DNA from 3 places in the Cellulomonas sp. Marseille-Q8402 genome. Region 2 is predicted to be linked to each of the others. Evidence: riboswitches for the same ligand, from Rfam matches in the RefSeq annotation. Region 2 holds a riboswitch; each other region holds the start of a gene.
What was found. A riboswitch is a leader RNA that binds a small molecule or an ion and turns the genes downstream of it on or off. The one in region 2 is predicted to bind S-adenosylmethionine.

Region 1 (5,837 bases), on a different contig from region 2:
CTGCTCGCGCTCCCGCGCGCGCCGGGCGTCGTCGTGCCCGCCGGTCCGGGGCTCGAAGCGGCTGAGCTCGAGGCGCCAGAGGGCCTCGTCCCGTGCGTCCTCCTCGGCGAGCGCCTGCCGGCGCGCCGCGCGTCCGCTCGGCCTCGTGGGCCGCCTGGTGATGTCGGTCCGGTCAGTCATGTCGGTGCTCCTGCTCGTCCTCGGACCCCCCGGGCCACGCTATCGCCGCGAGCGCGACGGTCACAGGGGTGGTTGCCGCACGCCCCAGCGCCGACATCACCGGAGCCACGTCCTGCCGCCGGTCGTCGTCGGCGCGCTCGACGGCCCAGCGGTACGCGTCCCACCAGTGGGCGAAGTCGCGGTCCTCGACCTGCGCAGCCCTCGCCTGCGCGATCGAGGCCTCGGCCCGCCGTCGCTCCTCGCGGGCCATCGTGACGTCCGCGCGGATCCGCGACCGGGCCGCCGTCAGCGCGAGCACCGCGGCGACGACCGCCGCGACCGCGGCTGCGCCGGGCGACAGCAGGAACGCACCCACCCACTCGGCCGGGCCGGCCGAGTGCGCACCCGCTGCGATGACGTCCCGCATCTCCATGCCAGCACGCTACGGCGGCGCGGACCGCCGGCGGCCGTCGTCCACAGGCTCGATCCGGGATGCCACCCTGGTCCCATGACCACCCCGCCCGAGGACACGCTGGAGCTCTACGCCGGACCGCTCGAGCCGGAGGGCGACTACGACCGCCTCCTGCTCGACGGCCACGACCTGGCGGGGGTCGACGCCGAGAGCAGCCGGTTCATCGAGTGCCTGCTGCGGGGCTGCGACCTCGACGGCGCGACGGTCGACCACGCGCACCTGGTGGACACCACGCTGGCGGACTGCCGCGCCGGCACGTTCCGCGCCCGGTCCGGGACGTGGCGGGACGTGACGCTGCGCGACTGCCGGTTCGGCGCGCTGGAGGCGTTCGGCGGCTCGTGGGACCGGGTGACCGTCGAGGGCGGCAAGATCGACTACCTCAACCTGCGGGACTCGCGGGTGCAGGACGTGCGGCTGGTCGGCTGCACCATCGGGGACCTGGACCTGGCGGGCGTGAAGGCCGCGCGCGTCCGGTTCGAGGGCTGCCGGATCGGCCGGCTGGACGTCACGCGGGCCCAGCTGCGGGAGGTCGACCTGCGTGGCGCGGACCTCGCCGGGCTCGACGGCACGGCGGGGCTGAAGGGCGCGACGATCAGCAACCAGCAGCTGCTGGAGCTGGCGGGGGCGCTCGCCGCGCACCTCGGCGTGACGGTGCGCTGAGGCGGTCCGGGCCGGCCTGCCCCCCGCTCGGGCCGACCCGGACCGCGTCTGCGGGGAGGCCTCAGTCCTCCACGGCCGGACCGCACGCGGCGGCGGCGGTCGCGGCGATGGTGTCGATGCCCGACACCGCCGGCCGCGGGCGGGTGTCCCCCGCCACGGTCCAGCAGCCGTCGACGACCTCGTACGCGGCGCGCGGGCCGTCGGTGACGAACGCCCGCAGGCCCGCGAGCAGCCGGTCGACCGTCTCGGCCGTGGTGCCGACGCCGACCGAGGCGCGGATCGCGCCGCCGGAGACGCCGACCCGCGCCAGCAGCGGGTGCGCGCAGAACCGCCCGTCGCGCACGCCGATGCCGTGCTCGGCGGACAGGTACGCCGCCACCAGCCCGGCGTCGTGGTCGCCCACGGTGAACGCGACGACGCCGACCGGGTCGCTGGAGTCCGACCACAGCCGCAGCACGCGCGCACCGGGGACGTCCGCGAGCCCGGCGACGAGGCGGTCCCGCAGCGCCTGCTCGTGCGCGGCGAGCGCACCGGCCGGCAGTGCGGCCAGGGTGTCGCACGCCTCGGCGAGCGCCACCGCGCCGAGCACGTTGGGCGAGCCGCCCTCGTGCCGGGCCGGCGCGGGCTGCCAGAGCGTCCGGTCGGTGCGGACGTCGCGCACCGCGCCGCCACCCGCGAGGTACGGGGTGCCCGTGTCCAGCCAGTCGCGCCGGCCGATCAGGGCACCCGCGCCGAACGGGGCGTACGTCTTGTGGCCGGAGAACGCGACGTAGTCGACGCCGCTGGCCGCGAGCGAGAACGCCCGGTGCGGCAGCAGCTGCGCGCCGTCGACCGCCACCCGCGCACCGGCCTCCTGCGCCAGCGCGACCACGGAGGCGATCGGCAGCGCCTCCCCGGTGACGTTGGACGCGCCGGTGACCGTGACCAGGGCGTACGGCTGCCGGGCGAGCTCGTCGCGCAGCGCCGTCAGCGTCGCGGCCACGGTCGGCGCGGCGGGCAGGATCGTCGCCGTCCGGCCGGACCCGCGCACGGAGCGGACCCAGGGCAGCAGGTTGGCGTGGTGCTCGACGTCGAGGACCAGGACCCGGCCGCCGTCCGGCACGCAGCCGGCCAGCAGGTTGAGCGCGTCGGTGGTGTTGCGCGTGATGACGGTGACGTCGTCCGCGCGTGCCCCGACGAACCGCGCGACCGCGGCCCGCGACGCCTCGTACAGCGCGGTGGACACCTGCGACAGGTACCCGGCGCCGCGGTGCACGGACGCGTACAGCGGCAGCACCTCGACGACGCGGGCGGCGACCTGCTCGAGCGCGGGTGCGGACGCCGCGTAGTCGAGGTTGGCGTACGGCACGGACCGGCCGTCGACCAGCGGGACGGGCGTGTCGCCGCCGACGACGGGCAGGAGAGCGGTCTGGGCCGGTGCACACGAGGTGGTTCCGGTGACGGACATGGGAGTACCCCCGAACGATCGGTGGGGAGCCCGTCACGGACCGGGCGACCCCGCGCTTGCCGGCCGCCGAACGGCGGTCGACCAGGTCGTCACCCGGGGCACCCCGCCGCGGAGGGAGGGTTGCCGGCCAGCGAGCCGGGGCTTGACGCTGGCGCTCATGACCTGCGTCGAGGATGGGACGGCCGCCGCGGACGTGTCAACCGCGGTCCACGGACCGGTCCGGGTGAACCGCGCCGCGGCGGTGATGGCGTAGCATCGCCGCACCATCCAGAGCGGCTGAGAGATCTGGCTCGACGACGCCGCAGCAACCCGCGGACCTGGGCAGTTGCCGGGCCCGGCCGAGGGTGCTTCCGCCAGAACCGATGGAGGACACGCATGACCGACACCGACGACCGCCTGCGCTACCGCCTGCTCACCGGGCCGGACGACCGCACGTTCTGCGAGCGGGTGAGCGCGGCGCTGGCCGAGGGCTACGAGCTGCACGGCAGCCCCGCCGCGACCTTCGACGGGCAGCGGGTGGTGGTGGCGCAGGCCCTGGTCCTGCCGGCCGCGACCTCCGGCAGCGCCCAGGTGCGTCCGCTGTGAGCGCGCCCTACGCGGGTGACCTCACCCCGCAGGAGGCCTGGGACCTGCTGCTGTCCGACGACCGCGTCGTCCTGGTGGACGTCCGGACCGAGGGCGAGTGGCAGTCGGTCGGCGTGCCCGACACCGCGGACGCCGGCGAGGGCCGCACGGCCTTCGTGCAGTGGACGGACGGGTTCGGCCGCCCCAACCCGCGGTTCCTCGACGAGCTCGCGGACGCCGGCGTGACGGCCGACGACCCGCGCCCGGTCGTGTTCCTGTGCCGGTCGGGTGTGCGCTCGGTCGCCGCGGCCAGCACCGTCACCGCCGCCGGCCTGGGCCCGGCGTACAACGTGCTGAGCGGGTTCGAGGGCGACGTCGGCCCCGACGGGCAGCGCGGGCACTGGGGCTGGCGCGCCGCCGGCCTGCCCTGGCGCGAGGCGTGAGCGGCGACGCCGGGACGGCTCCCGGCCCGGCGGCCTGGCGCGACGACCGCCTGCCGCTGGAGGGGCTGCGCCCGGACACGCTCGCCGTCCGCGGCGGCAGCGTGCGCACGCCGTTCCAGGAGACGTCCGAGGCGCTGTTCCTCACCCAGGGCTACGTCTACGCCCACGCCGCGGACGCCGAGGCGGCGTTCGCGGGCGAGGCCGACCGGTTCCTCTACTCGCGGTACGGCAACCCGACGGTGTCGACGTTCGAGGAGCGGCTGCGCCTGCTCGAGGGCGCCGAGGCCTGCTACGCCACCGCGTCCGGCATGTCCGCGGTGTTCACCGCCCTCGCCGCGCTGGTCCGCTCCGGGTCGCGCGTCGTCGCGGCGCGGGCGCTGTTCGGGTCGTCCGTGGTGATCTTCGACGAGATCCTCGCGAAGTGGGGGGTGCGCACCGACTACGTCGACGGCCACGTCCCGTCGCAGTGGGAGGAGGCGCTGGCGACCCCGGCGGACGTCGTGTTCTTCGAGACGCCGTCCAACCCGATGCAGGACCTGGTCGACATCGCCACGGTCAGCCGCCTCGCGCACGCCGCCGGCGCGGTCGTCGTGGTCGACAACGTGTTCGCCACCCCCGTGCTGTCCCGCCCGCTGCTGCTCGGCGCCGACGTCGTCGTGTACTCGGCGACCAAGCACATCGACGGGCAGGGGCGCGTGCTCGGCGGGGCGATCCTCGGCTCCGACGCGTTCGTGCACGGCCCGGTGCAGACCCTGATCCGGAACACCGGGCCGTCGTTGTCCGCGTTCAACGCGTGGGTGCTGCTCAAGGGGCTGGAGACGCTGTCCCTGCGCGTCCGGCACCAGACGGCCTCGGCGCTGACCCTGGCCGGCTGGCTGGAGCAGCACCCGGCGGTGGCGCAGGTCCGGTACCCGTACCTCCCGTCGCACCCGCAGCACGCGCTGGCGCTCGCGCAGCAGGACGGCGGCGGCACCGTGGTGACCGTCGACCTGCGGGTGCCGGACGGCGCCACGCCCGACGTCGCGAAGAAGTCGACGTTCGCGGTGCTGGACGCCCTGCGCGTCATCGACATCTCGAACAACCTCGGCGACGCCAAGTCGCTGGTCACGCACCCCGCGACGACGACGCACCGCAAGCTCGGGCCCGCCGGTCGCGCGGCCGTCGGCATCGCGGAGTCGACGGTGCGGCTGTCCGTGGGCCTCGAGGACGTCGCGGACCTGCGCGACGACCTGGACCAGGCGCTCTCCGCCCTGCGCGCCTGACCCGCCCGCGCCGGGCGGTCGCGGACCGCGTCAGGCCTGCGCACCGCCCGGCGCGCTCGGCACCGCGTCCGCCGGGTCCGGACGCCAGCGGCTCCACGCCGCGGCCGCGCACGCCGTCAGCGGCAGCCCGACCACCAGCGCCGACCACCCGAGCACCTCGGGCGCGAACGTGACCGCCACGCCGCCCCCGGAGGCGAGGAGCGCGCCGACCACCGTGGTCACGACGGCGCACCCGACGACGGCGACCGCCAAAGCCCGGCCCCGGCGCGCGTCACCCCGTGCCGGCAGCCGCCGGGCGACCGTCAGCACGAGCGCGCCGAGCAGCGTGAACAGCACGACGGCGGGGATCACCGCGATCACGTACATCAGCAGGGCGTAGCCCAGGAACCCGGCGCGGTACTGCGGGTCGGACTGCACCCACACCATCGCCACCAGCCACACCGCGGGCAGCACCGCGCCCAGCACCGCCCACTGCCACAGCCTCGTCATGGCCGACACGGTACCCAGGGCACGAGGCGCGCACGCCACCCGGCGCCGTCACGCGACCAGCGCGTGCAGCTCCTCCTCCACCGCCGCGCCACCGGCCAGCGGGTGCAGCACGACGCCGTCGACGCCCGCGCGCCGGGCGACCTCCACGACCTCGGCCAGCAACCGGCCCGCGGTCGTCACGACCCGCGTGTCCGCCGGCGCCCAGCTCAGGCCGGCGAGCGCGTCCAGGTACTCGAGCTGCGAGCGCTTGCGGCGGGCGGAGCGCTCGTCGTCCGCCAGCACCACCTCGAGGTCGAGCAGCACCCGCACCTCGGCGCGGTCGCGCCCGGCCTCCGCGAGCG
Region 2 (5,837 bases):
CAGCGGGCCGGCGATCAGCGTGAAGATGCCGAAGAACACCACGCCGAGGATCTGCATCAGCACGAAGTGCACGTACGGGATGCCGAGGCCGCCGGGGTCGCCGTTCTCCGGGGCGGCCGCACGGGTGCCGTAGGTCAGCGTGAAGTTGGTCATCAGGTAGAACAGCACGTACGTCGCCAGCATGATGAACGTGCCGAGCAGGGTCGCGCGCCAGTGGAACTTCAGGGTCGTGCCGAGCGGGATCTTGGTGATCCGGCCCTTCTTCTCGGCGGCGGTGAACGCCTCCGACTCGACCAGCTTGAGCCGGACCCACAGGCCGATGATCACCATGACGGCCGAGAACAGGAACGGCACGCGCCAGCCCCAGGACATGAAGGCGTCCGAGCCCTGGCCGAGCACGCCGTTGATGATCAGGAAGATGCCGTTGGCGATGATGAAGCCGAGCGGCGCGCCGAGCTGCGGGAACGTGCCGTACCAGGCGCGCTTGCCCGCGGGCGCGTTCTCCGTGGCCACGAGCGCCGCGCCGGACCACTCGCCGCCGAGCGCGAAGCCCTGCGCCAGCCGCAGGATCAGCAGCAGCACCGCCGCCGTCACGCCGATCTGGTCCACCGTCGGCAGGACGCCGATGAGGAACGTCGCGACACCCATCGTCAGCAGCGAGTAGACCAGCGTGGTCTTGCGCCCGCGGCGGTCCCCGAGGTGGCCGAAGAAGATGGCACCGATCGGGCGGGCGACCATCGCGGCGCCGAACACCGCGAAGGACGCGAGCAGGGCGGTCGTCTCGTTGGCCGACGGGAAGAACAGGTGCGGGAACACGAGGACCGCGGCCGTCGCGTACACGTAGAAGTCGTAGAACTCGATGGTGGTGCCCACGAGGCTCGCGGCGATGACCCGCGAGGGCGAGTTCAGCGGCTTGGGTGCGGCCGGCTCGGTGGTGGACACGGCGGTGGCTGACATGCGGGACGACTCCGGTTCGACGGGCTGCGAAGGCCTCGGGGAGGCCTGTGGGCACGGGACCACCGTCGGTGGTCCCGGGTCGGCTCGCAGGCCGGCTCGGGTGACGCACGCGGTGCTCCAGCGCACCGGCGACCTTACGCCGTCTCACGAGGTAGACAACCCACGTCCACATCGTGGTACCGCTGGGACGGCGTCCCCAGGTCACGAGCCCGGGTGGGTGGTGGACGCAGCCGGCCGGCTGTCGGACGGCTGCGGCAGAGTGGCCGCCATGACGAGCACCGACGCACCCGGGGACCCCGCCGAGCCGGCACCGCCGGTGGAGAACCAGGTCCAGCACCCCGTGACCGCCGCGACCGCGGGCGCACGCCCGGCCGGCCGCCGGTGCTTCGGCGACGGCGACCCCCTCTACGAGCGGTACCACGACGAGGAGTGGGGCGTGCCCGTGCACGGCGAGCGCTCCCTCTACGAGCGGGTCACGCTCGAGGCCTTCCAGTCGGGGCTGGCGTGGATCACCGTGCTGCGCAAGCGCGAGGCCTTCCGGGAGGCCTTCGCCGGCTTCGACCCCGCCGTGGTCGCCGCGTACGACGAGCACGACGTCGAGCGCCTGATGGCCGACGCCGGGATCATCCGGAACCGCGCCAAGATCACGGCGACCATCGCGAACGCCCGGGCGCTGCTGGACCTGCACGCCCAGGGCCGGACGCTCGACGCGCTGTTCTGGGCGTACGCGACCCCGGCGGCGGACCGAGCGCGCGCCCGGACCTTCGCGGACGTGCCGGCGACGACGCCGGAGTCGGTCGCCCTCGCCAAGGAGCTGAAGTCGCTCGGGTTCCGGTTCGTCGGCCCGACGACGGCGTACGCCGCGATGCAGGCGTGCGGGATGGTCGACGACCACCTCGCGGACTGCCCGGTGGTGCTGGCGCGCGCCTGAGGCCACGCGCGCACCGCGACCTCACCCGTCCGCGAACTCCCGCACCGGCGACCCGTCCACGTCCACGTCGACCCGGAACACCGCCCCGCCCCGCTCCTCCTCGGCGGACGCCGGCCCCGGCAGAGCGTCGCCGCCGGTCCACGACCCGCCGCTCGACGCCGTCGTGACGTACAGCGCCCCCGACCCCGCCGGCCCGAACCCCGGGCAGGTCACGTCGGGCACCGGCACCGCGTACGCACCCCGCGGCGTCCCGTCGGCCGCGAACCGGAGCACGTGCCCGCCGCCGTACGTGGCGATCCACAGCCCGCCCTCGGCGTCGACCGCGGTGCCGTCGGGGCCGGGCCCGTCGGGCCTGAACGCGAGGAAGGGCTCCGGCTCCCCCGCCGTCCCGGCCGCGACGTCGTAGGGGAGCCGGTGGACGACCTTCGCGTCCGTGTCGGTCAGGTAGAGCACGCTGCCGTCCGGGCTCCACGCGATCCCGTTGCCCAGCGCGACGCCGGTGAGGGCGGTGTCGACCTCGAGCCCGCCCGGTCCGCCGACCACCCGGAGCACGACGCCGTCACCTGCGGACCCGCTCCGCGGCAGGGTCGAGACCCAGAACCGCCCCGCCGGGTCGCAGCCGCCGTCGTTGAACCGGTAGTCGTCGGGCATGTCCTCGGGCCGGGTCAGCGGGCCGAGCCGGGTGCCGTCGTGCACCGCGAGGCCGTCGGCCGTGGCGAGCAGCAGCCCGCCCGAGGAGGTCGGCCACGCGACGCCCACCGGTGAGGTGGTGCTGAGCACGGTGTCCCGGGCGGGGTCGCCGTCGGCCCAGCGGTGCACGGCGCGGCCGTCGATGTCGACCCACACCAGCGCGGACGACCGCGCGTCCCAGACCGGCCGCTCCCCGAGCCTGCGCGCGGTGCTCTCCGAGCAGGCCTGCGCGCCCGTGGCGGCGTCGGCGACGAGGTCGCGCACGTCCAGGCGGTCGCGGTCGGCGGGGCGGGGGACGCGGCGCAGGTCACGAGGGCTCACCTCCCGCAGCCTCGCACGGGGCCGCCGGACCCGCACGGGCGCGCGCCCGCCGGTGTGATCCGGGCCACGAGAACGTGACGCGTCAGGGGCACTGGACGCCCACCCGCACGCGTCCTAGGGTTGCCGCACCATCCAGAGCGACCGAGAGACCTGGCTCGTCGACGTCGCAGCAACCCCCTCCGCGTGGAGGGTGTGGGTGCTTCCGCCAGGTTCGATGGAGGCGACGATGAGCAGTACCGGCGTACCCCTGCACCCGGGCCACGGCGACGTGGTCGCGGACGGCCTCGGCGCGGTCGACCGCCCGACGGTGTCGTTCGAGCCTGTTCCCGCCGCGGAACCCGGACGCCGCCCCGCGCCTGTGGGCGACGGTGCAGGAGCCTGGCCTCGGCGCGCCCGGACTTCGTGTCCGTGACCTACGGCGCCTCGGGCAGCACCCGCCGCACGACGCGCGCGCTGGTCCGGCGGCTGCTGCGCGAGACGTCGCTGACGCCGATCGCGCACCTGACCTGCGTCGGGACCTCGCGCGAGGACCTGGCCGACACGATCGAGGAGTTCCTGGACGAGGGCGTCCGCTCGTTCCTCGCGCTGCGGGGCGACCCGCCGGCCGACCACTCGTGGGAGCCGCACCCCGACGGCCTGCCGACCGCGAGCGCGCTCGTGGGCCTGCTCCGGGAGATCGAGCGGCGCCGGTGCGCGTCGAGCCCGGCGCAGGCGGTGCGCGCCGCCTCCCGGCCGCTGTCCGTCGCGGTGGCCGCGTTCCCTCGCGGCAACGCCGGCTCGGGCGGCACGCTGCAGCAGGACGTCGAGGCGCTGCTGGCCAAGCAGCAGGCCGGTGCGGACTTCGCGATCACGCAGGTGTTCTACGACGCCGGGTCGTACGCCGAGCCTGGTGACGCTGGCCCGCGACGCGGGGGTGACCATCCCCATCGTCCCGGGGATCATCCCGATGACCGACCCGGCCCGCCTGCGCCGCGTCCAGCAGGCGACCGGCGTCCCGGTCCCCGCGGACGTGCTGGCGCGCCTGGACGCGTTCGACCCGGACGACCCCGCGGACGTCGCCCGGCGGCACCGGGCCGGCACCCGGCTCGGCGTCGACCTGGTGCACGCGGTGCTGGACGGCGGCGCGCCCGGCGTGCACCTGTACACGTTCAACACCCACGGTCCCGCGCTGGACCTGCTCGCCGGTGCCGGCCTGGGCGGAGACGGCCCCACCGCCCACAGCCGCGTCGAACCGGCCCCCACGACCACCCTGACCCCTGTCCCCACCAGGCCGAGGCGAGAGATGACCGAGCACCAGACCCACCCGTTCCCCGCCGCCACCGTCCTGGGCTCCCCCCGGATCGGGCCGCGCCGCGAGCTCAAGAAGGCCCTGGAGGCGTTCTGGGCCGGGCGCGCGAGCGCCGAGGAGGTCGAGGCGACCGCCGCGGACCTGCGCCGCCGTACCCGCACCCGTCTGGCCGGGCTCGGCCTGGACACCACGCTGCCCGCGATCCCGAGCGCGTTCTCGTTCTACGACCACGTGCTCGACGCCGCGGCCGTCCTCGGCGCGGTCCCGGAGCGGTTCGCCGACCTGACCACCGCCGACGGCGGCCTCGACCTCGCCGGCTACTCCACGGTCGCCCGCGGCCGCGGGGACGACCTGCCGCTCGAGATGACCAAGTGGTTCGACTCGAACTACCACTACCTGGTGCCGGAGATCGGCCCCGCGACGACCTTCCGGTACGCGAGCGACCGTCCGGTCCGCGAGCTGGCCGAGGGGCTGGCCGACGGCGTGCTCACCCGGCCGGTGCTGGTCGGTCCGGTGACGTTCCTGGCGCTCGCCAAGCCGACCGAGGACGCCCCCGAGGGCTTCCTGCCCATCGACCGCCTGGCCGACGTGCTGCCGGTGTACGCCGAGCTGCTGCGCGACCTGGCCCGCGCCGGCGCGACGTGGGTGCAGCTGGACGAGCCGGCCCTGGTGTCCGACTCGACCGGCGTCCCGGCCGACCGGCTGCTCGGCGCCGCGGCCGAGGCCTACCGGGTGCTCGCGACCGAGCTGCCCGCCGCCGAGCGGCCCGCGATCCTGGTCGCCGCGCCGTACGGCGACCTGCGCGACGCGCTCCCCGTGCTGGCGGGCACGGACGTCGAGGGCCTGGCGCTCGACCTGGTCCGGGGCGCCGCCCCGGCCGGCCCGGTACCCGGCCTGGAGGGCAAGGTGCTGGTCGGCGGCGTCGTCGACGGGCACAACATCTGGCGCGCCGACCTCGACGCGGCGCTCGGTGCCCTCGAGGGCCTGGAGGGGCTGGGTGCCCGCCAGGTGTCCATCGGCACGTCGACCTCGCTCTTCCACGTGCCGCACGACGTCGAGGACGAGACGCAGCTGGACCCGACGCTGCGCTCCTGGCTCGCGTTCGCCGACCAGAAGACGGCCGAGGTCGTCACGCTGGCCACGGGCCTGACCGAGGGCCGCGAGGCCGTGCACGCCGAGCTGCTGGCCGCGGCCGACGCGCGCCGGTCCCGCGCCGAGGCCGCGGGTGTCGTCCGGCCCGAGGTCCGCGAGCGCCTGGCGGGTCTGTCGTCCGAGGCGTTCCGGCGCGGTGCGTTCGCCGACCGAGCCGCCGCGCAGGCCGAGCGCCTGCAGCTGCCGGTGCTGCCGACGACGACCATCGGGTCGTTCCCGCAGACGCCGGAGATCCGGGTGGCCCGCGCGGCGTTCGGCCGTGGCGAGCTCACCGCCGCGCAGTACGAGGACGAGATGAAGGCGGAGATCCGCCGCGTCGTCGCGCTGCAGGAGGAGATCGGCCTGGACGTCCTGGTGCACGGCGAGCCCGAGCGCAACGACATGGTCCAGTACTTCGCCGAGAACCTCGACGGGTTCGCGGTCACGCAGCACGGCTGGGTGCAGTCGTACGGCTCCCGCTGCACCCGCCCGTCGATCCTCTGGGGCGACGTCTCGCGC
Region 3 (5,837 bases), on a different contig from region 2:
GCCCAGGATCGCGGTGACCTCGCCCGGCCGGACCTCGAGGTCGACGTCCCGGAGCACCTCGAGCGTCCCGTAGGACTTGTGCAGGCCGTGGATCTGCAGGTGGCCGCCGGCGGGGCGGGCGTCGGGCGCGGCGATCGGGGCGATCGCCGTCCGGGGCAGCGTGGTGGTCATGCCGGGCCTCCGTCGCGCGGGGTCTCGAGGTGGGCGTCCCGGCGTGCGCCGGCGCGGGTGAGGTGGCCGCGCCGCGTGCCGGCGGGTCCGGACAGGAACGACGGCGGCAGGTCGGCGGGCAGCGGCCGACCGGTCGCCCGCGCGGCGGCGACGCCGAGCGTCCACCGCAGCCGCTGGAACGGCGTCGGCGGCAGGGTGCGCAGGGCGCCCTTCGCGTGGTGCCGCTCCAGGTAGTACTGGGCGACGGTCAGCACCGTGGTGGTCGCGAGGTACCACAGGGCCGCGACGATCAGCAGCGGGACGACCCGCTGGTTGCGGCCGTAGATCACGCCCACCGTGTAGAACAGCTCGCCGTACGCCAGCACGTAGACCACGGACGTGCCCTTGAGCAGGCCGATGATCTCGTTGACCGACGTCGGGACGACCGTGCGCATGGCCTGCGGCAGCACGATCCGCAGCTGCTGCCGGGCGCGCGGGATGCCGAGCGCCGCGGCGGCCTCGTGCTGCCCCTGGTCGACGCCGAGGATGCCGGCCCGCACGATCTCCGCCGAGTACGCCGCCTGCGACAGCCCGAGGCCCAGCACCGCGGCGCCGAACTTGTCGACCACGTCCAGGGTGTCGAACGCGAGGAACGGCGGTCCGAACGGGATGCCCAGCGACAGCTCGGGGTACAGGTACGCGAGGTTGTACCAGAGCAGCAGCTGCAGGATCAGCGGCACCGACCGGAACACCCACGAGTACGCCCAGGACACCGAGCGCAGCAGCGGCGACCGGGACAGCCGCATGAGCGCGAGCACCGTGCCGAGCCCGAACCCGATCACCGCCGCGACGGCCGTGAGCCGGATCGTCGCCCACACGCCCTGCAGCACCGACGGCCAGGTCAGGTACTGCGCGACGACGTCCCACTCCCACTGCGGGTTGGTCAGCAGGGAGCTGAGCACCATCGCGAGCAGTACGGCTACGCCGGCCGTCGCGACCCAGCGGCCGGGGTGCCGGGCGGGCAGCACCGGCAGGTCGGCCAGCGCCGTGGCGGTCGCCGGCGGGCCCGCGGGCGGCTCGACCACGACGGCTGCCGGGGCGCTCACCGCTGCACCAGCCACTTCTCGAAGGCGTGCGGCACGAGCTCGCCCGGGTAGTCGGCCGGCTCGAACAACGGCGTGTAGCCCGCCGCGAGGTACAGGCCGACCGCCTCGGGCTGACGGGGACCGGTGGTCAGGTACAGCCGCGGGTACCCCCGGGCGGCCGCGCGCGCCTCGAGCTCGTCGAGCACCACGCGGGCCAGGCCGCGGCGCCGGTGCTCGGCGTGCGTCCAGATGCGCTTGAGCTCGGCGGTCGGCACGGCGGGTGCGCCGTCCGCGTCGCGGGCAGCGGGGTCGGCGAGGCGCGCGGCGTCGCCGTGCTCGGGCTCGGTCCGCCGGCGGAAGGCCCCGCCGGCCACCGGCGCGCCCTCCTCCAGGACGAGCACGAGCTCGCCGTCCGGGGGCGCGATCTCGTCGGCGCCGTCGTGCTGCAGCTCGTCGCGCAGCTGCGCCGGCGTCAGCAGGCCGGTGTAGCGGGTGCTGTACTCGTGCGCCAGGCCGTCCAGCAGCGGGCCCACCAGCGGGTCCTGCAGGCGGACCGCGCGCACGGTCAGCCGCGCCGGGTCGGCCGGCCGCGGGTGCGGCAGGCTCGTCGTGGTCATCGGGTCACCTCGATCGGGTGAAGGGGTCGGACGTCGGACTGGCGGGGCCGGTCGGGCGGGGCGGGCGGGGCGGGCCGGAGCCGGAAGAGGCCCGCCTGCTGCAGCGCGGGGACGACGCGGTCGACCAGCGCGTCCAGGTCGGCCTCCGGTGACGAGGGCCGGACGACGAAGCCGTCGGCCGCGCCGGCCCGGACCCAGTCCGCGGCGACACCGGCCAGGTCCGCCCCGGTGCCGGCGAGCACCAGCGCGCGGTCCCCCGCCCGGCCGGGCTCGGCGTCGCCGGGACGCTCGACGGCGCGGACGAGGTCGAGGCGGGCCGCGGCGCTCGCCCGGTCGTCGGCGAGCGCGACGTCGACGTCCGCCAGGACCCGCACGGCGTCCGCGCGCCGGCCGGCCGCCGTCGCGGCGGACCGCACCAGCTGCCGCAGGCGGGCACCGCTCGCCGGGTCGGGGACGGCCACCCGCGCCACGTCGGCGTACCGGCCCGCGACCGCCGCGCCTGCCGGCCCGGTCACGGGGACCACGACGAGCGGGCGGACACCGGCGCCGGGCGCGGGCGCGGCCGCCGCCCGGCCGCGCACCGCGAACCGGATGCCCTCGTGGTCCACCCGGTACCGCCCCTGCCCGTCGCGCCGGACGGCCCCGGCGTCCTGCCCGCCGTCCCACGCCGCGACGACGGCGGCGAGCGCGGCCGCGGCGTCGGCCGCCCAGGCGGCGTCGTCGGCCTCGTCCCGGTACCCGGCCGGCGCCGCGAGCTGCCAGCCCGCGAGGGCGCCGGCCCGCTGGACGCCGCGGATCGCGGCCGCCAGGTGCGCCGGCTCGACCTCGCGGTGCGCCACGCCGGCGACCAGCGCGGTCTGCGACGCGAGCGGTGCCACGCGGGCGGCGGCCACGGCGGCGTCGAACCGGCCGGGCACCTGGCGCCGGCCGGGGTGCAGCAGCAGCGCGTCGCCGAGCACGACCAGGTCGAGCAACCCGCGGTCGGCGCGGTGCACCAGCCGGGCGAGGCGCTCGCCGTCGAACGGGCGCGCCGCCACCGTGGCGAGCGGCCCGTGCTCACCCGGGCGCGCGCCGACCGCGCTGAGGTCGACGCCGAGGACGACGTGCGTCGCGCCGAGGTCGGGCGGCTCGTGCGGCGGGTCGTGCGGCTCGTGCGGCACAGCGGCTCCGGCCGGGCTCGGGGAGGAGGCGGGCATGACGGCTCCGTTCGGGGACGGCGGTGCCCCGCGTCGCGCCCGGCCGGCCGGCCGGGGACGGCCGGCCGTGCTCGCGCAGGGAGAGCGGGTGCGCGGGCGGCGCCACCGTGCTCCGGATCATGCGATCTCCTCCTGCGCCCGCCGGGGCGGGCTCGCGCGTTGCCCGCTGCCGGTCGGCAGCGGACCTGGTCCTCACCCGGGGCACCCACCCACGCGGGGGTTGCCGTCCGACGAGCCGGGGCTTGGTGTCGGAGCTCATGACCTGCCGGACCCCGCCGACGCGCTGGCTCCCCAGGGAGTCCGTCGTCGTGGTCCGGTGCCGGGGAACATACGAACCGGCGTCCGCCCGCGTCAACGAATCCGTGCCGCGTCTCGCATCGCGGAGCGTTGTCACGGGACGAAGGTCCCAGCGGGACGCACGGTCCCGGATCGTGAGAAGTCGGCGGCACCTGCTCGGTGCTGGGCCGCATCGCTGCTAGACACCCGCCCAGGTCGAGAGTCCCAGCGCCAAGCCCCGGCTCGCTGGGCAGCAACCCCACATCACGGCGGGGTGCTCCGGGAGATGACCTGGCCGTCGGCCGGACGCCCGCGAGGGTGCCCGCTCCGCCGCGCGGCAAGCGTGATCGACCCTTTGCGAGGCACTCCATGACGTCCCGTCCCCCTGCCGTCGTCGCCGTCTCCGGCAACCCGCGACCCGGCTCCCGCACCCTGCTCGCGGCCCGCGCGGCCGCCGACCGCGTCGCCGCCCTGCTCGGTGGTTCCCCCGAGGTGGCCACCGTCGACCTCGCGGAGATCGCCGGGGAGCTGCTCACCCCCGTGCACCCCGCCGCCGACGCCGCGCTGGCCCGGCTCGCCGCCGCCGACGTCGCGGTGGTCGCGACCCCGGTCTACAAGGCCTCCTACACGGGCCTGCTGAAGGCGTTCCTCGACCTGTACGGCCCCGACGGCCTCACGGGCGTCGTCGTCGTGCCGCTCGTCGTGTCCGGCAACCCCGCGCACGCGCTGGTCGGCGAGGTGCACCTGCGCCCCGTCCTGGTCGAGCTCGGCGCGGTCGTGCCGACCCGCTCGCTCACCGTCACCGAGGGGCAGCTGGCCGACCTGGACGCCGTCCTCGACACCTGGCTCGTGCGGGCCGAGCCGGCGCTGCGCCGCGCCGCCGGCGCCGACGCCGGGCTCGCGGCGGTGGCGCGGTGACCGCCGAGCGCGCCGACCTCGACGCCCTGGAGCACCTCCTGGCCGAGCAGGACGAGCCGCAGCTCGACCCGCAGCAGTTCAAGTCCGTGTTCCGCCGGCACCCCGCCGGCGTGGCCGTGGTTGCGCTGCGCCACGAGGGGCGCCCGGTCGGGTTCACCGCGACCTCGGTGATCTCCGTGTCGGCGGCGCCGCCGCTGCTGGCGTTCTCGCTGGCGTCGACGTCCTCGTCGTGGCCCGCGGTGTCCGCGGCCCCGACGCTGGCGGTCAGCTTCCTGGCCGACCACCAGGACGACGTGTCGGCCCGGTTCGCGACCAGCGGCGTCGACCGGTTCGCCGACGGCGGCTGGACGTCCCTGACCACCGGCGAGCCCGTCATCGACGGTGCCGTGTCCTGGGTGCGCGCCCGCGTGCTCCAGCGCACGCCGGTCGGCGACAGCTACCTCGTGTCCCTGCGCGCGCTGTCCTCGAGCGCCGCGGCCGACGCACCCGCCGCCGCCACGGCGTCGCCGCTCGTCTACCACGACCGCAGCTACCACCGGATCGGCGACCACTCGGCGCTCTGACGCCGCCGCGCCGCCGTCCCCCACCACCTTTCCGGAGCCCTGACATGACCGTCCCCCCGCTGTTCCTCGGCCTCGACGTCGACGGCGCCGGCAGCCACCCCGCGGCCGCCGCCGCGTCCGGGCTGCCCGCCGCCGACCTCGTCTCCGGCGCCCGCCTGGCCCGCACCGTGCGGCACGCGGAGAACGCCGGCCTCACGTTCGCGTCGTTCGCGGACGCCGTCCTGCCCGCGACCCCCGGCGCCACCACCGCGGCCCGGCTCGAGGCCGTGACCCGCGCCGCGTTCGTCTCCCGCACCACCACGGCGATCGGCCTGGTGCCCGAGGTGCCGACCACCTACCCGGAGCCGTTCCACGTCGCCGCGCAGCTCGCGGCGCTCGACCTGGCCGCCTCCGGCCGCGGCGGCTGGATCGCCGCCGTCACCCCGGGCGGGGCGACGCCCGCCGCCTACGGCCGCGCCGCGGTGCCCGACCTCGACCGGGAGGCCCGCGACGTCGTCCAGGTGGTGCGCGACCTCTGGGACTCGTGGGAGGACGACGCCGTGATCCGCGACGTCGCCACCGGCCGGTACGTCGACCGCGAGCGGATCCACCGCGTGGACTTCACCGGGGAGAGCTTCTCCGTGGTCGGGCCGCTGATCACGCCCCGCCCGCCGCAGGGGCAGCTGGTCGTGCTCGCCCGGCCCGGCGACGTGGCACCGGGCGAGCGGGACGAGGAGCTGGTGGACGTCGCCCTCGTCGGGGGGCCGGACGTCGCGGCCGCGCGCAGGTCCGCCGCGGCCGCGCGCACGGCCGGCGCCGCGCTGGCCGCGATCGAGGTCGAGCTCGTGCTCGACACCCCCGGCCGACGCGCGCGGGACCGCCTGACCGAGCTCGACGCAGCCGGTCCCTGGTCGGCAGGTGCCCCGCTCCGGCACGTCGGTGACGCCGCCGGCCTCCTGGCGCTGCTCACCGAGCTCGCCGCCGACCCGTCGGTCGACGGGGTCCGCCTGCTGCCCGCCGTGCTGGACGTGGACCTGCCCGTGCTCGCGCGGG

Region 1: it holds a riboswitch for S-adenosylmethionine, as region 2 does, so the genes downstream of both, ACWPWW_RS08895 (aminotransferase class V-fold PLP-dependent enzyme) here and ACWPWW_RS11195 (methylenetetrahydrofolate reductase) in region 2, are expected to answer to the same signal.
Region 3: it holds a riboswitch for S-adenosylmethionine, as region 2 does, so the genes downstream of both, ACWPWW_RS01520 (LLM class flavin-dependent oxidoreductase) here and ACWPWW_RS11195 (methylenetetrahydrofolate reductase) in region 2, are expected to answer to the same signal.

What each region holds. Positions count from the first base shown of each region.
Region 1 is NZ_CBCPLX010000001.1:1,931,966-1,937,802, forward strand. It holds gene ACWPWW_RS08880 (hypothetical protein) at 1-180, opposite strand, end outside; gene ACWPWW_RS08885 (hypothetical protein) at 173-592, opposite strand; gene ACWPWW_RS08890 (pentapeptide repeat-containing protein) at 668-1,291, shown strand; gene ACWPWW_RS08895 (aminotransferase class V-fold PLP-dependent enzyme) at 1,353-2,738, opposite strand; SAM riboswitch class IV at 2,786-2,901, opposite strand; SAM riboswitch class I at 2,999-3,107, shown strand; partial or broken gene ACWPWW_RS08900 (DUF1737 domain-containing protein) at 3,114-3,302, shown strand; gene ACWPWW_RS08905 (rhodanese-like domain-containing protein) at 3,320-3,745, shown strand; gene ACWPWW_RS08910 (O-succinylhomoserine sulfhydrylase) at 3,742-5,007, shown strand; gene ACWPWW_RS08915 (hypothetical protein) at 5,038-5,496, opposite strand; gene ACWPWW_RS08920 (hypothetical protein) at 5,545-5,837, opposite strand, start outside.
Region 2 is NZ_CBCPLX010000002.1:20,965-26,801, forward strand. It holds gene ACWPWW_RS11180 (MFS transporter) at 1-957, opposite strand, end outside; gene ACWPWW_RS11185 (DNA-3-methyladenine glycosylase I) at 1,226-1,888, shown strand; gene ACWPWW_RS11190 (SMP-30/gluconolactonase/LRE family protein) at 1,910-2,899, opposite strand; SAM riboswitch class I at 3,025-3,120, shown strand; partial or broken gene ACWPWW_RS11195 (methylenetetrahydrofolate reductase) at 3,308-3,724, shown strand; gene metE (5-methyltetrahydropteroyltriglutamate--homocysteine S-methyltransferase) at 3,789-5,837, shown strand, end outside.
Region 3 is NZ_CBCPLX010000001.1:324,808-330,644, reverse strand. It holds gene ACWPWW_RS01535 (amino acid ABC transporter ATP-binding protein) at 1-171, opposite strand, end outside; gene ACWPWW_RS01530 (amino acid ABC transporter permease) at 168-1,256, opposite strand; gene ACWPWW_RS01525 (GNAT family N-acetyltransferase) at 1,253-1,852, opposite strand; gene ACWPWW_RS01520 (LLM class flavin-dependent oxidoreductase) at 1,849-3,048, opposite strand; SAM riboswitch class IV at 3,198-3,311, opposite strand; SAM riboswitch class IV at 3,539-3,674, shown strand; gene ACWPWW_RS01515 (NAD(P)H-dependent oxidoreductase) at 3,694-4,242, shown strand; gene ACWPWW_RS01510 (flavin reductase family protein) at 4,239-4,805, shown strand; gene ACWPWW_RS01505 (LLM class flavin-dependent oxidoreductase) at 4,850-5,837, shown strand, end outside.